One region of the Arthrobacter sp. K41 genome, then DNA from elsewhere that is predicted to be linked to it. Evidence: predicted binding sites of a transcription regulator. Region 1 holds the regulator's gene; the other holds the start of a gene.
The links. Region 1 encodes HrcA, which represses chaperone genes, less so after heat shock. Its sites were predicted from a motif close to TTNGCACTCGNNNNNNNCGAGTGCNAA; they were not measured.

Region 1 (10,355 bases):
TCCGCCACCATCCTGGCGCCGAACGAGTTCGTCGGCGCCATCATGGAGCTGTGCCAGAGCCGGCGCGGCGTGATGGGCGGCATGGACTACCTGTCCGAGGACAGGGTTGAGATCCGGTACCGGCTGCCGCTGGCCGAGATCGTGTTCGACTTCTTCGACATCCTCAAGTCCAAGACCCGGGGCTATGGTTCGCTTGACTGGAAGGCCGACGGTGACCAGGTGGCCGACCTCGTGAAGGTGGACATCATGCTCCAGGGCGAGCAGGTGGATGCCTTCTCCGCCATCACACACCGCGACAAGGCGTACGCCTACGGCGTCATGATGACCACCAAGCTGCGCGAACTCATTCCGCGCCAGCAGTTTGAGGTGCCCATCCAGGCCGCCATCGGCTCAAGGATCATCGCGCGCGAAAGCATCCGCGCTATCCGCAAGGACGTGCTGGCCAAGTGCTACGGCGGTGACATCTCGCGCAAGCGCAAACTGCTGGAAAAGCAGAAAGAAGGCAAGAAGCGCATGAAGATGGTGGGCCGGGTCGAGGTCCCCCAGGAAGCATTCATCGCCGCGCTGACCACCGACGAGTCCAAGGACAAGGCCAAAAAGTAGTGAACACCGCGTCCGGCAACACCGGAGGCCCCTGCAATGCCTAGCACCCTTCCCCTCGGCGACCCCGCGCCGTCGGACGGCCTGCTGCCTGCCCAGGCAGCGGACGGTTCGGCGGAGCGGGCGTTCGGCCTGTACGTGCACATCCCGTTCTGCGCTGTGCGCTGCGGATACTGCGACTTCAACACCTATACCGCCACGGAACTCGGCGGCGGCGCCTCCCAGGATTCGTATGCGGGCACGGCCGCCTCTGAGGTGTCGATGGCGGCCCGGGTACTGGCCCAATCCGGCCTGCCTCCCAGGAAGCTGAGCACGGTGTTCTTCGGAGGGGGCACGCCCACCCTGCTCCCCGCAGAGGATCTTGCCCTGATCCTCCGCCGCGCCATAGACCACTGGGGAATTGAAAACGGCGCCGAGGTCACCACGGAGGCGAACCCCGATTCGGTCACGCCGGAATCCCTCGCCATCCTCAAGGAGGCCGGCTTCACCCGGATCTCCTTCGGCATGCAGTCCGCCGTTCCGCACGTCCTCAAGGTGCTGGACCGCACGCACTCGCCCGCCAGGGTCCCGCAGGTGGTCCAGTGGGCCCGCGAGGCCGGGCTCGCCGTCAGCCTGGACCTGATCTACGGAACGCCGGGGGAGTCGCTGGCGGACTGGAGGTGCTCCCTGGAGACAGCACTGTCCTACGGGCCCGACCACATCAGCGCCTACGCGCTGATCGTGGAGGACGGCACCAAGCTCGCTGCCCAAATCCGCCGCGGTGAGGTACCGGGAATCGACGACGACGACCACGCCGACAAGTATGAGCTCGCCGACCAGCTGATCACCGAAGCCGGCCTCGGCTGGTACGAGGTCAGCAACTGGGCCCGCACCCCGGAGCAGGCCTGCCGGCACAACCTGGCCTACTGGCGCGGTGATGACTGGTGGGGGATCGGACCCGGCGCGCATTCGCACGTGGGCGGAGTCCGCTGGTGGAACGTCAAGCATCCCGCCGCGTATGCAGGCCGTCTGGCGCAGGGTCTTTCGCCTGCCGCCGGCAGGGAAACGCTTGACCCGGAAACGCGGAACGTGGAACGGGTGATGCTCGAGGCCCGCCTGCAGGCCGGCCTGGAGGTTTCTGCCCTCGGTGCCGAAGGCCGCCACCAGGTCGCGGGCCTGATCGCCGACGGCCTGGTGGAGCCGGCCGCAGCCTTCCGGGGACGCCTCGTCCTCACCCTCAAGGGCAGGCTGCTGGCCGACGCGGTGGTCCGCCGCGTACTGCCTGACTGATGCGCGGCCTCCCGCAGTCCGGGGGTTAAGCCTATGATGTGCACAGCAACGAAGAGTCTGGGGGAGGACGTGGGAAGCAAGAGGGCAATTTTGCTCGTGCCCGACCGGGAGGAATGGGAAAGTCAGTTCAGACGGTACGCGCAAAGGCGTAAGCGCGTGGGGGCCTGGATAGGGATTGCGTTCGGTGGACCGCTTTTGGCAGGATCTCTCTACTTAACCGGGCTGCTCTACCCTCTGCTCCGGGGAGACATCGCGGCCGGCCACCCCAGCTACGACTCCTACAGGACTGCAGCGGCCACCGCACTCCTCGTTGTTGTTGCGGCTTTAGTGCTTTACGCGGGGTCCAGCATCATGTTCAGCCGCTGGCTCAGGAAAACCCACGTACTTCTGGGCTTCAACCCCGATGGTTCCTTCGCGGAAGTCCGCTGTGCCCTCACTCCCGACAGTACGAATTCCTAATCCGCAGGACGGCCGCCCAGGGACGTGATGGTACGGGTGGAACTGTCCCAAAGACGGGCCTCGACGCACTGACCCTCAGTCCTGGCCGCCAGGGCATCCAGGGCTGCCCCGAGCCGGTGCCCGGGGATCCTGCGGGCAAGGGTGACGTGCGGCGTCCAGGCATTCGGAAGGGTGTTTTCGTAGGCGCCGGTACACCGCTGATGCAGCCGGGCGTGAAGTTGGAGTAGATCCGCCGCCGGCACAACCAAGCGCGCCAGAACGTATTTGCCGGCCCCGGCAGGAAAGACCACCAGGCCTGAAAACCTGATACTGAACGGCAGCCCGCTCCACAGGTCATGGATGTCCCGCCCAACATCGAGCAGGTTGCCTGCGGCCAGTGTGATGTGTGGCCTGTTGCTGGGGGAGGTGTGCGAGGCGAGGCTCGGCAGGCCGGCTTCCGAGAGCGTGGCCCAATCAGTCCTGATGGAAGAATCCGTGGATTCCCCGAAGGTCAACTCGACGCTGCGCATTTCCCCATCATGCCTGACGGACGCAGATGCTATGGCTTTTACTCTGGCCCAGAGCCCGGTTGCGTTATTTGATCCAGCGCAGGTTGTACGGGTAGCGGTGCGGCTGGCCGCGGTTGACATGGATTCCGGCAGCCACCGAAAAGCAGGTCAGACCAATCCAGATCAGGGTGGCGATAACGGCGAAAATGTTGCCGATCACCGGCACGAAGACCAGGATGTTGGCAACCACTGCGGCGATGGTGGGCGGCAGGCTGAAGTTCAGCGCCTCCTTTGACTCCTGCGCAGTGAACGGACCACGGTCACGGAAGATCAGGTAGATCAGGAGCGAAGGAACGCAGCCCAAGATGCCGCCGAAGTGGGCCAGCGTGGCCCACTGGCGGTCTTCGCTGGCTGTCAGGGGCAGGGCATTCGCCGGAACGCCGTGGTACTCCGAACGGGCCTGGCCCACCGGGCTGTCCCTGTGATCGCGTGCATTTTCTGCCACAGTCTGTTCCTTCTGGAGTGCAATGGTGCTGACTAAGAATGCCATGCCTGCTGGCGGTCCTGCGGTCGGCAGGCACCGCAGTACCAAGAATACTGGGTGCAACGCCGATGCCCGACCCTATCCGCCTTCCGGCAGCGCGACAGCCCGGCCCGCGGCGGGCTCAGGGGACGGTGAGGAAATCGATGACTTCCTCCACCCTCCCCAGCAGCGACGCCTCCAGATCGGCGTAGCTGCGGACGGCGCCCAGCAGCTTCTGCCACCCGAGGCCGATGTCCTCTTTGGTCTCGTGAGGCCAGCCGAAGGCGGACAGGATGCCGGTTTTCCAGTCCTGCCCGCGCGGCACCACCGGCCATTTCTCGATTCCCAGCACAGCCGGGCGGATTGCCTGCCACACGTCAACGTAGGGGTGCCCCACAATCAGCACATTGCCTGCAGCGCCGGGAGAGGACATCACGGATTCGGCAATGCGCGACTCCTTTGAGTCGGGCACCAGGTGGTCCACGAGCACCCCCAGGCGCCTGGCCGGGCCCGGCTTAAAATCGGCCACAGCGGCAGCGAGGTCATCAATGCCGTGGAGGGGTTCGACGACGATGCCCTCCACCCGAAGGTCATCGCCCCATACCTTCTCGACGAGCTCGGCGTCGTGCTTTCCCTCCACCCAGATGCGGCTCGCCTTGGCAACCTGGGCCCGCTGCCCAGCCACCCGGACAGAACCCGACGCCGTCCTGCCGGCCGCGGCCCCGGAGCCCGCGGCCGGCCGCGGGGACGGGGGCATCAGCCGGATTGCCTGCCCTTCAAGGAGGAACCCGAAACCCAGCCGGAAGGACCGGGACTTGCCGCGGCGGTCCTCCAGGGCCACCACATGCATTCCACCCGATTTCTCTACCCGGGTCACCGCGCCCACCCAGCCGGACTGGACATCCTCCAGCACCATGCCCCGCTCCACGGGTACTTCCGGCAGTTGCGTCCGGGCAGGTGCGGACAGGTCCTGGGCTCCCCAGTTCTGGTAATGCATGGAATCACTCCGCTTCGTGCTGGATGGTGGCCCGGAATTTCGCCCGGAGCGGTACCAATGCTAACAACGGGGCGAGTCATATTAGACTGTTAGCACTTGGGCATGTCGAGTGCTAACCCCTGGAGAGATACGGTGCGGGCAGAACGACTGCCCTGAACCTGGATGGAGGTGGAGTGTGAGCGAGCCGCGCAAACTGGAAGTATTGCGGGCCATAGTGGAGGACTACGTCCACTCCCGTGAGCCCGTCGGGTCCAAGGCCCTGGTGGAGCGGCACCATCTCGGTGTCTCCAGCGCAACCATCCGCAACGACATGGCAGCGCTTGAGGACGAAGGACTGATCACCGCACCGCACACCAGCGCAGGCCGTATCCCCACCGACAAGGGCTACCGGCTCTTCGTCGACCAGATTTCCGCAGTAAAGCCTTTGTCCCAGGCTGAGCGGCGTGCCATCCAGTCACTGCTCGAAGGCGCGGACGACCTTGACGACGTGCTGGAACGCACCGTCCGGCTCCTGTCCCAGCTGACAAACCAGGTGGCGGTGGTCCAGTACCCACACCTCAACCGGGCACTGGTCCGCCACATCGAATTCGTTCTCCTTGCCCCGCGGAAGGTGCTGGTGGTACTGATCGCCGACAGCGGCAAGGTTGAACAGCGGGTCATCGACGTCGGGCAGGACCTCGCGGATGATGCCATCGCTGCTTTGCGCGGCCGCTTCCTCGGATCGCTCGCCGGAACTCCCCTGGCGCAGCTCGGACAGTCCCTGCCCGCAGTGGTGTCCGGGGCTGCCCCCGGTCAACGCCAGGCAGCCCAGGCACTTGCGCACGGGCTGGAGGCCCTGGCCCACAGCAGCCGCGAAGACCGGATGGTGATGGCCGGCACAGCAAACCTTGCGCGGTCCAACGTTGATTTTCCGCTAAGCATCGGACCTGTGCTGGAGGCGCTCGAGGAGCAGGTGGTGATGCTGCGCCTGCTGAGCGAGATGGCGCAGGACCACCGCGGAGTTGCCGTGAGCATCGGGCGTGAAAACCCCTACGATGGCCTGGCGGAGGCATCCGTCGTGGCCACGGGCTACGGCCCGGACAGTGTCGCCAAAATCGGCGTGCTGGGTCCCACCAGGATGGATTACCCCACCACCATGGCGGCAGTGAGGGCTGTGGCCCGTTACCTGTCACGGATCCTGGGACCCTGACCGCAGTACAGCGCCCCTGGGCGCACAGCAGTGTATGCAGCACGACTGCAGGCAGAACAACAAGGAAGAGATACAAACTTTGAGCAGCCACTACGAAGTCCTTGGAGTCGCACCGGATGCCACCGGGGAAGAGATCAAGAAGGCCTACCGCAAGCTGGCCCGAACCCTTCACCCGGATGTGAATCCCGGTGAAGATGTTGCGGACCGCTTTAAGGCAGTAACCCACGCCTACGAGGTTCTCTCGGATCCCCAGAAGCGCCGGGTCTACGACACCACCGGCAACGAGAACGGCACGGACAACGGATTCGGCGGCGGGGCCTACGCCGGCCAGGGCTTCGCTTTCCAGGACATCTTCGACACCTTCTTCGGCGCAGGTGGCACCACGGGCCCCGCCTCAAGGGTCCGGCGCGGGCAGGATGCGCTCATCAGCGTCAGGATCGAGCTCCGCGACGCCGTATTTGGGGTCAACAAGAAGCTCGAAGTGGACACGGCAGTACTCTGCCCCACCTGTGAGGGCTCCTGCTGCCGGCCCGGAACCCATCCTGAGCGCTGCGATATTTGCGGCGGCAGCGGCCAGGTCCAGAGGGCTGTCCGCTCAATCCTGGGCCAGGTCATGACCGCCGCGCCCTGCGGCACCTGCGAAGGTTTTGGAACTGTTATCAAGGACCCCTGCAACGAGTGCAGCGGGCAGGGCCGGATCCGCAGCCGCCGTTCCCTGACCATCAAGGTTCCTGCCGGCGTCGCCACAGGGACACGCATCCAGCTGTCCGGCCAGGGCGAAGCCGGTCCCGCCGGCGGTCCCGCCGGCGACCTGTACGTGGAAATCCGCGTCAACAACGATGCCACCTATGTCCGGGAAGGCGACGACCTGCACGCCACCCTGAACATTCCCATGACGGCGGCTGCCCTGGGCACCGACGTAACCCTGGAAACCTTCGACGGGCCCCAGGAGATCGACGTGAAGGCCGGCACCCAGTCCGGCGAAATCATCACCCTGCGCGGACTGGGCGTCACCCATCTGCGCGGGTACGGCCGCGGCGACCTGAAGGTCCATCTCCAGGTGGAGACTCCCGCCAAGCTCGATGCGCAGCAGGAGGACCTGCTGCGGCAGTTGGCCAAACTTCGCGGCGAGCAGATCACCGATGGCAAACTTGCTGCCGGCGGCGGCATGTTCGCCAAGCTCCGGGACCGGCTCGGTAACCTGTAGCGGTGAGCAACCCCGTCTTTTTCACCGCGCCCGGGTCACTGGACCGGATGGTGCCGGCAGGGACTTTTGTCCTGGAAGGACCCGAGGCGCGGCACGCGGTCACCGTTAAGCGGCTGGCACCGGGTGAGCCGGTGGACATTGTGGACGGCGCCGGGACCCGGATGAGCGGCAAGGTCACAGCTGCTTCGCCTTCCATGCTCGAAGTGGCTTGTGACTCAGTGGTTGTTGAGCACCGGCCGGACATCCGGCTGGTGCTGGTCCAGGCGTTGGCCAAGGGCGACCGGGATGAGCTTGCCATTGAAACGGCCACCGAACTTGGCATCGACGCCGTCGTCCCCTGGCAGTCCGAGCGGTCCATCGTGCGCTGGAAAGGCGACCGTGCGGCCAAGGCGCACGCCAAGTGGCAGTCGGTTGTTTCCGCCGCCGCGAAACAGGCACGCCGCGCCTGGATCCCCGAGGTGCGGGCTGCCGTCGACACTGCCGGCCTTGCCAACGCCGTGGAGCAAGCGGGCCTTGCCGTTATCCTGCACGAAGATGCCGTGCGCCCCTTCCGGGCAGTCCTGGCGACGTGGCTCGAAACCGGGGCCGCGGACGGGGTGCGGGAAGTACTCCTGATCGTGGGGCCGGAGGGCGGCATCAGCCAGCGGGAAGTGACGAGGCTGTGCGGCCGGGGCGCCGTCACGGCTCTCCTGGGGCACCATGTGCTGCGTTCGTCAACTGCCGGACCCGCCGCCGTCGTCCTTGCCAGCGACGTCCTGGGCCGCTGGGCCGCGCCGGCTCTCTGAGCCGGGAACAACAGCAGGGCTAACGGACCTTGAAGCTCCGGGTGTCTTCGCTGCCGTCCTCTTGGCCTTCCGGGCTGGAGGTCTGGGCCACGCGCAACTCGAAGTCCCCCTCCGGCAGGTTAAGGGCCAGGGTGAATACGCCTGCCTGTGCCGGGTCCGCAGCTGCTGTTGTCTCACCGGTCAGGAAGGGGGTCTTGTTTCCATTATTTTCGGACCGCAGGATCTGCCAGCGCAGCTTGCCCCCCGGAACTGTGCTCCGGCCAGTGATCTTGACACTGCCGTTCGCCATCTCCACGTTCTCCTGGGGGTCGATGACCCACACGGGAGCCACCAGCCCCGCCGTCCGGGCCATCGGCGAGCCCAGCTGCACATGGTTAAAGGCGACGTAGTCGGTGTGGCCATCCACAAGAATCCGGACGCGGATCTGCTGCCCGGAATCAATTAACCCCGAACTCGCCGCCGCCGCGGTCGCGGTATAAACCAGCTGCTGAACCGCCCGGGCTGCCATATCGGCGTCAAGATTGCTGTTAAAGGCATCCTCCGACACATCCACGGTGATGACGTCCTTGCCGGAGATCGACGTAGCAAGCTCGCGGGGATTCTGCCACGGCGTAAAGAAGTCGGGATCCAGCGGTTTTTCGGACATCATGGCGCGGAGGGCGGCCGTCACCGGATTCTCCTGACCGGGAACCTCCCGGAATTCCCGATAGAGGAAGACGCTGCTGTTGCTGCGGCCGATCCAGTAGACGGGTGCTTTGTTGGAGGACTGTGTAGTCTCCAGGGGAGCGCTGGTGGATGGGGCACTGGATGTGGTTCCCGGGCTGGAGGACAGGAGGCCGGTGGGCGCTGGCCCCGGTTCGGCGATGCAGCCCGTCAGGGCAGGGACCACGAGCAGGAGACCGGCGAAGACCGTTGAACGGGCGCCGCTGAAGAGGTCACGGGCGCGGCGGGGCGCTGCGGTTTCCGGCACCTTGATTGCCCTGTCCTTTCCTGGTCGGATAGGCCGATCCCCGGTCGGCCATGGTGTTCCAGCAGCGGGCTGGATTTCCAGCATTGCACAGCCCCGGGGAGCAGATGCGCCGGGATGCGCCGGGCCGGCCAACTGCAACGGGAACGATATGAGGCCGATATGAAGTTGATACCTAATAACGGGAACAAGTGCTGTGCCCGTTCCGGAAAGCACCGGAAGCCCGGATGCGGTATGGGGCCAGGAGTGCCTGCTGGCGTAGGATGGAAGGTACTGCTGGAGGCAACGGCAACATCCGCCGCATACCAGCTGACAGCTACTGTTTCGACATCGAGGGGATCACAGGCCTGCGGGCCAGCACTATGACTGAATCAGCTAACGGAAAGCGCAGGCTTGTCACCGGCGAGGGCGCAGCGGGCGAATTTCCCCACACACTTCCCGGCGTCCGTACCGAAGTGGTCCTCTTCGACAATTCCGACCAGATGGTTCAATCGCTGGGCAGCCACGACGAGGCGCTGCGGTTCATCGAGGAGCAGTTCCCCGACGTCAATTTCCACGTCAGGGGAAACGAGCTCTCCATCAGCGGCCCGGCGGCGGATGTCCCGCGGATCATGCGGCTCCTGCACGAGGTCCGCGGACTCGTTGCCCGCGGTACTGTCATCAGCCCGGCCGTGCTGCAGCAGCTCGTCGCACTCCTGCGCACGCAGTCCATGCAGAACCCTGTGGATGTGCTGACCCACGACATCCTGTCCAGCCGCGGAAAGACCATCCGGCCGAAGACGCTGAACCAGAAGAACTACGTTGACGCCATCGACGCCAATACTGTCATCTTCGGAATCGGCCCCGCCGGAACGGGCAAGACCTACCTGGCCATGGCCAAAGCGGTGCAGGCACTGCAGCAGAAGGAAGTCAGCCGGATCATCCTGACCCGCCCGGCAGTCGAGGCGGGGGAGCGGCTTGGGTTCCTTCCCGGTACCTTGAGCGACAAGATCGATCCCTACCTGCGCCCGCTGTACGACGCCCTGCACGACATGATGGATCCGGAATCCATACCGCGGCTCATGGCAGCAGGCACCATCGAAGTGGCGCCGCTGGCCTATATGCGCGGCCGCACCCTCAACGATGCCTTCATCATCCTGGACGAGGCGCAGAACACCACGCCCGAGCAGATGAAGATGTTCCTCACCAGGCTTGGCTTCGGCTCCAAGATGGTGGTCACCGGCGACGTTACGCAGGTGGACCTGCCCTTCGGTACCCGGTCCGGGCTGCGCATCGTCGAAGAGATCCTGCAGGGCATCGAAGATGTGAACTTTTCGGTCCTGGACGCGGCCGACGTCGTCCGGCACCGCCTGGTGGGAGATATCGTGAACGCCTACAGCGTCTGGGATGACGTCCAGCGGAACCGGGTCAAGCATTCGGCAAACCGGGAAAAACGTGGGGAGCACGCGTGAGCATCGAGGTGAACAACGAGTCCGGCGTCCAGATGGACGAATCGGAGCTCGTGGCCTTATCCCGGTACATCTTCGAGCAGCTTTACATTCACCCGCAGGCCGAACTGTCCATCCTCCTGGTGGACGAACCCGCAATGGAGAAGCTGCACATCGAGCTGATGGACGAGCCCGGGTCCACTGACGTGCTGTCCGTGCCCATGGACGAGCTGACTCCGGGCACCCCGGACCGGCCCACGCCGCAGGGCATGCTGGGGGATATTGCTGTGTGCCCGCAGGTTGCTGAGGTTCAGGCCCGGAACGCCGGTCACTCGCTGCAGGACGAGATGCTGCTGCTGACCACGCACGGCATCCTGCACCTGCTCGGCTACGACCACGCCGAGCCTGAGGAGAAGGCGGAAATGTTTGGCCTCCAGCGCGAGC
Region 2 (4,654 bases), on a different contig from region 1:
CGTTCTCCACCCCCGAGAGGGCGGCGGCCCAGTCGGGCGACATGAGCTCCTCCAGGGGAAGTTCCGCCAGCCCCGCAAAACCGGGGCCCTGGGCCGGTTCCTGCCCCAGCCCGAACAAGGCATCTGATTCAACCACCGTCCCATTCTTGCAGGGCAACCGGCGGCTGGGTCCGGCCGGGCCTTCCCCGGCCGCAAATGACAACACTGTTATTCGTCCGTAGCATGGGGGTCAGACATTTACGTAACCAGCTTAGGAGTGTGCCGTGGCGGAACCAGCTCGGGAGCAGTTGCCGGAGCCGGAACCCCGGCAGTCCCTCCTGGCCGGCTTCACGCTTCGTGACTCACCGTTGAGCGAGCGTGACCAGCAGATGCTTGCCCTGGAACGGCAGTGGTGGAAGTACGCCGGCGCCAAGGAACAAGCCATCCGGGAGCTGTTCGATCTCTCCGCAACGCACTATTACCAGCTGCTCAATGCCTTGATTGACACCGAGGATGCCCTGGCCCACGACCCCATGCTGGTCAAGCGATTGCGTAGACTACGTACATCGCGTCACCGTGCACGGACTGCACGGCGCCTGGGGTCCGACGCGTAAAACGCTCGAGCTGAGCCACCAGCAGCAATCACCAAGGATATCTCCATGACCAAATACGCCCGCGATGAATTCGACAAGGTCCCGGAGGCTGCTTCGCGACAAGGTGTCCACCGCACGGCTTCCGCTCCCTCACGGGTGCGGCTCTGGCCGGTACTCGCCGTGGGCGTCGCCGCTTTGGCGATTGGATTGGTGTCCTTCCTGATCCTTCCCAAGCTCGGCTTCAGCACCCCGGACAACCAGGCCTCCGCAAGCCAGGAGGCGGCTCCGCTGGCCACCACAGGTTCCGCCGCTACGGCCACCCCCGATGCGTCTCCCGAACCCACTGCCGAACAAGCCGCTGCAGCCTCCACAGAGCCTGAAGCCAGCGCAGAGGCCGAGCCGGAGCCGGCCCGGCCAACGTCGGCTCCCGCGTTCATCGACAAGACTCAAAGCGTGGCAATCTACAACGCTGCCGGAACGGCTGGACTTGCCGGCCGGGTCGGTGGAACAGTCCAGGCGGACGGCTGGACGCTGGGACAGGTGGGCAACTGGTCGGGATCACCACAGCAGGCCTCCGTCATCTTCTACCAGGGAGCAGAACAGTTGCCCAGCGCCCAGGCACTGGGGGCTCTTCTCGGCATTCCCACGGTGGTCAACAGCACCGAGTTCCAGATGCCCCTGGTTGTGGTGCTTGGTCCCGGCTACCGGTGACTCCCTGACAGCCTCCGTCCCGCTTCCGGCAGTTACGCCTCAATAACTTCCGCCCAGCTGCCGCGGAACACCCCGCCGCCCCGGCAAGGTCTTCGCTAGAGTGACTCCAGTGATCGTTTGGGGCACCCGGACGGGCCGCACAGATGCAGGACACAAAAGGAAAAGAGTGGTCAGCATGGCACAGGGAACCGTCAAATGGTTCAACGCCGAAAAGGGTTACGGCTTCATCACCGTTGACGGCTCCGGCGATGACGTCTTTGTCCACTGGTCCGCGATCCAGGGTGAAGGCTACCGCGCGCTGGACGAGGGCCAGCGGGTGGAGCTCGAAGTGGGCGAAGGCGAGAAGGGCCCGCAGGCGGAAAGCGTCCGGCCGGCCGGGTGAAAGCTGTCAACCCGCGCCCTGCAACCTTCCGCCGGGCGCTTTCTTTGGCTACGGTCTGCTCTGCCATTGTTCTGACCGCCTGTTCCGGGGTTCCCGGCAATGCACGGGTCGAGGCCGCAGAGGCTTCCGGGGACGCTACCCTTCGCGTGGGACTGATCCTGGACAACACGGGCCAAAGCGGCTTCCTGAATGCACCGCAACTTGCGGCGGCCAAACTCGCCGTGCAGGAAATCAATGCGGCCGGCGGCCACAAGGGCAGGCCGGTGGAACTTCTTCCCCCAATCACGGGGCAAGCTGTGGCAGAACAGGCCCAGGCGTTGACGGCCGCGAAGGCGGACGTCGTCATCGGCCCCACCGACTCAACCAACGCGGCAGCGGCGATGGACGTCCTCTCCCGCTCCCGCACTCCGCTGATCTCGCCCGCCAACACTGCCGCCGGTCTCAGCAGCATCAGCAGCGGCGGCTACTACTTCCGGACTGCAGCGGCCGACGTCGCCCAGGGCCCGGTCCTGGTGAAGCTGGCCAAGGACGCCGGCGCCACGTCACTTGCAGTGCTGTACCAGGAAGGCTCCTACGGCAAGGACCTGTCGGACTTCGTCGCCGCCTCTGCCGGACAGGCCGGTGTCGAAGTGCGGTCCACCGCCGGCTTTGACCCGGGCGACGCGGGCAGCGCGGCCGAGGCTGCGGCGAAGGCTGGACCGGGCGCCGTGATTCTCATAGCCCGCGACGGTGCCCAGGGCGCCCTGGCGGAACTGGCCAATTCAGCTGTTCACGGGAAGCAACTCATCCTAAGCGACGGCGCCTTCGCGCGCTATGGCTCCGGAGTGGCCGCGGGGTACCTGGAGGGCGCCCGAGCCGTAATTCCCGGACAGCTTCCGGACGCCGACTTCCAGGCACGGCTCCTGGCGGTGGACGCGGGCCTGAAGGACGTGTCTTTCGCCGCCGAGGCCTATGACGCTGTTGCCCTTGCTGCCCTGGCCGCAGCGAGGGCCCAGGACGATGCCGGCAGGTCAATTGCCGCGAACCTGATCTCTGTTTCGGGAGGATCCGCGGAAGGGGCAGCGGCGGCCGGGGCAGCGGGGTCCTGCTTGTCCTACAAGGGCTGCCTGGCACTTCTGAAGTCGGGGCAGGAGGCCAATTACGACGGCGAGTCAGGACCGATTGCCTTCGACGCCAACGGGGACATCACCTCGGCCACCTTCTCCGTCTTCACTTACGGTGCCGACAACCTCCCGTCGGTGAGCGGCCTTGAGACGGCGGGGCGGGCTTCGGACTGATCGCCGCTACGGGCCTGCCACGACGTTTTCCGTTCCCTTTCGCTTGCACTCTCACTTAGGGAGTGCTAATTATTGAGTTAGCACTCTGACGTACCGACTGCTAAGCGAAGCTGGTTCCGGCCGGCGGCGCACTGTACCGGTCGTGGAGCGAAGAAACACCTAACTGGAGTGAGATCCGTACCCGGAGGCATACAGAGGCCAACGGCCAAGGATCGTCCGTCGCGGGCACTGCAGCGAAGGTTAAATCTTAACGACTGTCCCGAAAGGACTACTGCCGTTATGGCCAAGATCATTGCATTTGATGAAGAGGCACGCCGCGGCCTTGAGCGGGGCCTGAACACCCTCGCCGACGCCGTTAAGGTCACCCTCGGCCCGCGTGGACGCAACGTCGTCCTCGAGAAGAAGTGGGGCGCCCCCACGATCACCAACGATGGTGTTTCCATCGCCAAGGAGATCGAACTGGACGACCCCTACGAGAAGATCGGCGCCGAGCTGGTCAAGGAAGTTGCCAAGAAGACTGACGACGTCGCGGGCGACGGCACCACCACGGCTACCGTGCTGGCACAGGCACTGGTGAAGGAAGGCCTGCGCAACGTTGCTGCCGGTGCCGACCCGCTGTCCCTGAAGCGCGGCATCGAGAAGGCCGTCGAGGCCGTCACAGCCGAGCTGCTGAACTCCGCCAAGGAAATCGAAACCAAGGAAGAGATCGCCGCTACTGCGTCGATCTCCGCCGGTGACGACGAAATCGGTGCCCTGATCGCCGAGGCCCTGGACAAGGTGGGCAAGGAAGGCGTCATCACGGTCGAGGAGTCCAACACCTTCGGCCTTGAGCTCGAGCTCACTGAAGGCATGCGCTTCGACAAGGGCTACATCTCCGCGTACTTCGTGACTGACACTGAGCGCCAGGAAACGGTCCTCGAGGATCCCTACATCCTGATCGTCAACTCCAAGATCTCCAACGTCAAGGAACTGGTTGCTGTCCTCGAAAAGGTCATGCAGTCCAACAAGCCGCTGCTGATCATCGCCGAGGACATCGAGGGCGAGGCCCTGGCCACCCTGATCGTCAACAAGATCCGCGGCACCTTCAAGTCCGTCGCCGTCAAGGCTCCGGGCTTCGGCGACCGCCGCAAGGCGCAGCTTGCCGACATTGCCGTCCTCACCGGCGGCCAGGTCATCGCCGAGGAAGTTGGCCTCAAGCTCGAAACCGCCGGCCTGGAACTCCTGGGCAAGGCACGCAAGGTTGTTGTCACCAAGGACGAGACCACCATCGTCGAAGGTGCCGGCGACGCCGACCAGATCGCCGGCCGCGTGTCCCAGATCCGCGCCGAGATCGAAAACTCCGATTCGGACTACGACCGCGAGAAGCTGCAGGAGCGCCTGGCCAAGCTGGCCGGCGGCGTGGCAGTCATCAAGGCCGGTGCCGCAACCGAAGTTGAGCTCAAGGAGCGCAAGCACCGCATCGAAGACGCAGTGCGCAACGCAAAGGCCGCTGTTGAGGAAGGTATCGTCGCCGGCGGCGGCGTGGCCCTCATCCAGGCCGGTGCCAAGGCATTCGCCAACCTGCAGCTCTCCGGCGATGAGGCAACCGGTGCCAACATCGTCCGCGTTGCCATCGATGCTCCGCTGAAGCAGATTGCCTTCAACGCCGGCCTCGAGCCGGGTGTTGTCGTCGACAAGGTCCGCGGACTGCCTGCCGGCCACGGCCTGAACGC

Region 2: a site for HrcA is predicted at 3,020-3,046, ahead of groL (chaperonin GroEL). Genes of this name have one in related genera too.

What each region holds. Positions count from the first base shown of each region.
Region 1 covers NZ_JBNHEW010000001.1:446,920-457,274, reverse strand. Annotated here, with positions in the region: gene lepA (translation elongation factor 4) at 1-603, shown strand, start outside; gene hemW (radical SAM family heme chaperone HemW) at 640-1,869, shown strand; gene AC5RTE_RS02135 (hypothetical protein) at 2,026-2,328, shown strand; gene AC5RTE_RS02130 (2'-5' RNA ligase family protein) at 2,325-2,837, opposite strand; gene AC5RTE_RS02125 (DUF4870 domain-containing protein) at 2,902-3,321, opposite strand; gene AC5RTE_RS02120 (DUF3097 domain-containing protein) at 3,482-4,336, opposite strand; gene hrcA (heat-inducible transcriptional repressor HrcA) at 4,512-5,525, shown strand; gene dnaJ (molecular chaperone DnaJ) at 5,605-6,732, shown strand; gene AC5RTE_RS02105 (16S rRNA (uracil(1498)-N(3))-methyltransferase) at 6,735-7,517, shown strand; gene AC5RTE_RS02100 (GerMN domain-containing protein) at 7,537-8,487, opposite strand; gene AC5RTE_RS02095 (PhoH family protein) at 8,847-9,935, shown strand; gene ybeY (rRNA maturation RNase YbeY) at 9,932-10,355, shown strand, end outside.
Region 2 covers NZ_JBNHEW010000003.1:642,809-647,462, reverse strand. Annotated here, with positions in the region: gene AC5RTE_RS10540 (uracil-DNA glycosylase) at 1-136, opposite strand, end outside; gene AC5RTE_RS10535 (DUF3263 domain-containing protein) at 264-593, shown strand; gene AC5RTE_RS10530 (LytR C-terminal domain-containing protein) at 639-1,283, shown strand; gene AC5RTE_RS10525 (cold-shock protein) at 1,459-1,665, shown strand; gene AC5RTE_RS10520 (ABC transporter substrate-binding protein) at 1,812-2,942, shown strand; gene groL (chaperonin GroEL) at 3,222-4,654, shown strand, end outside.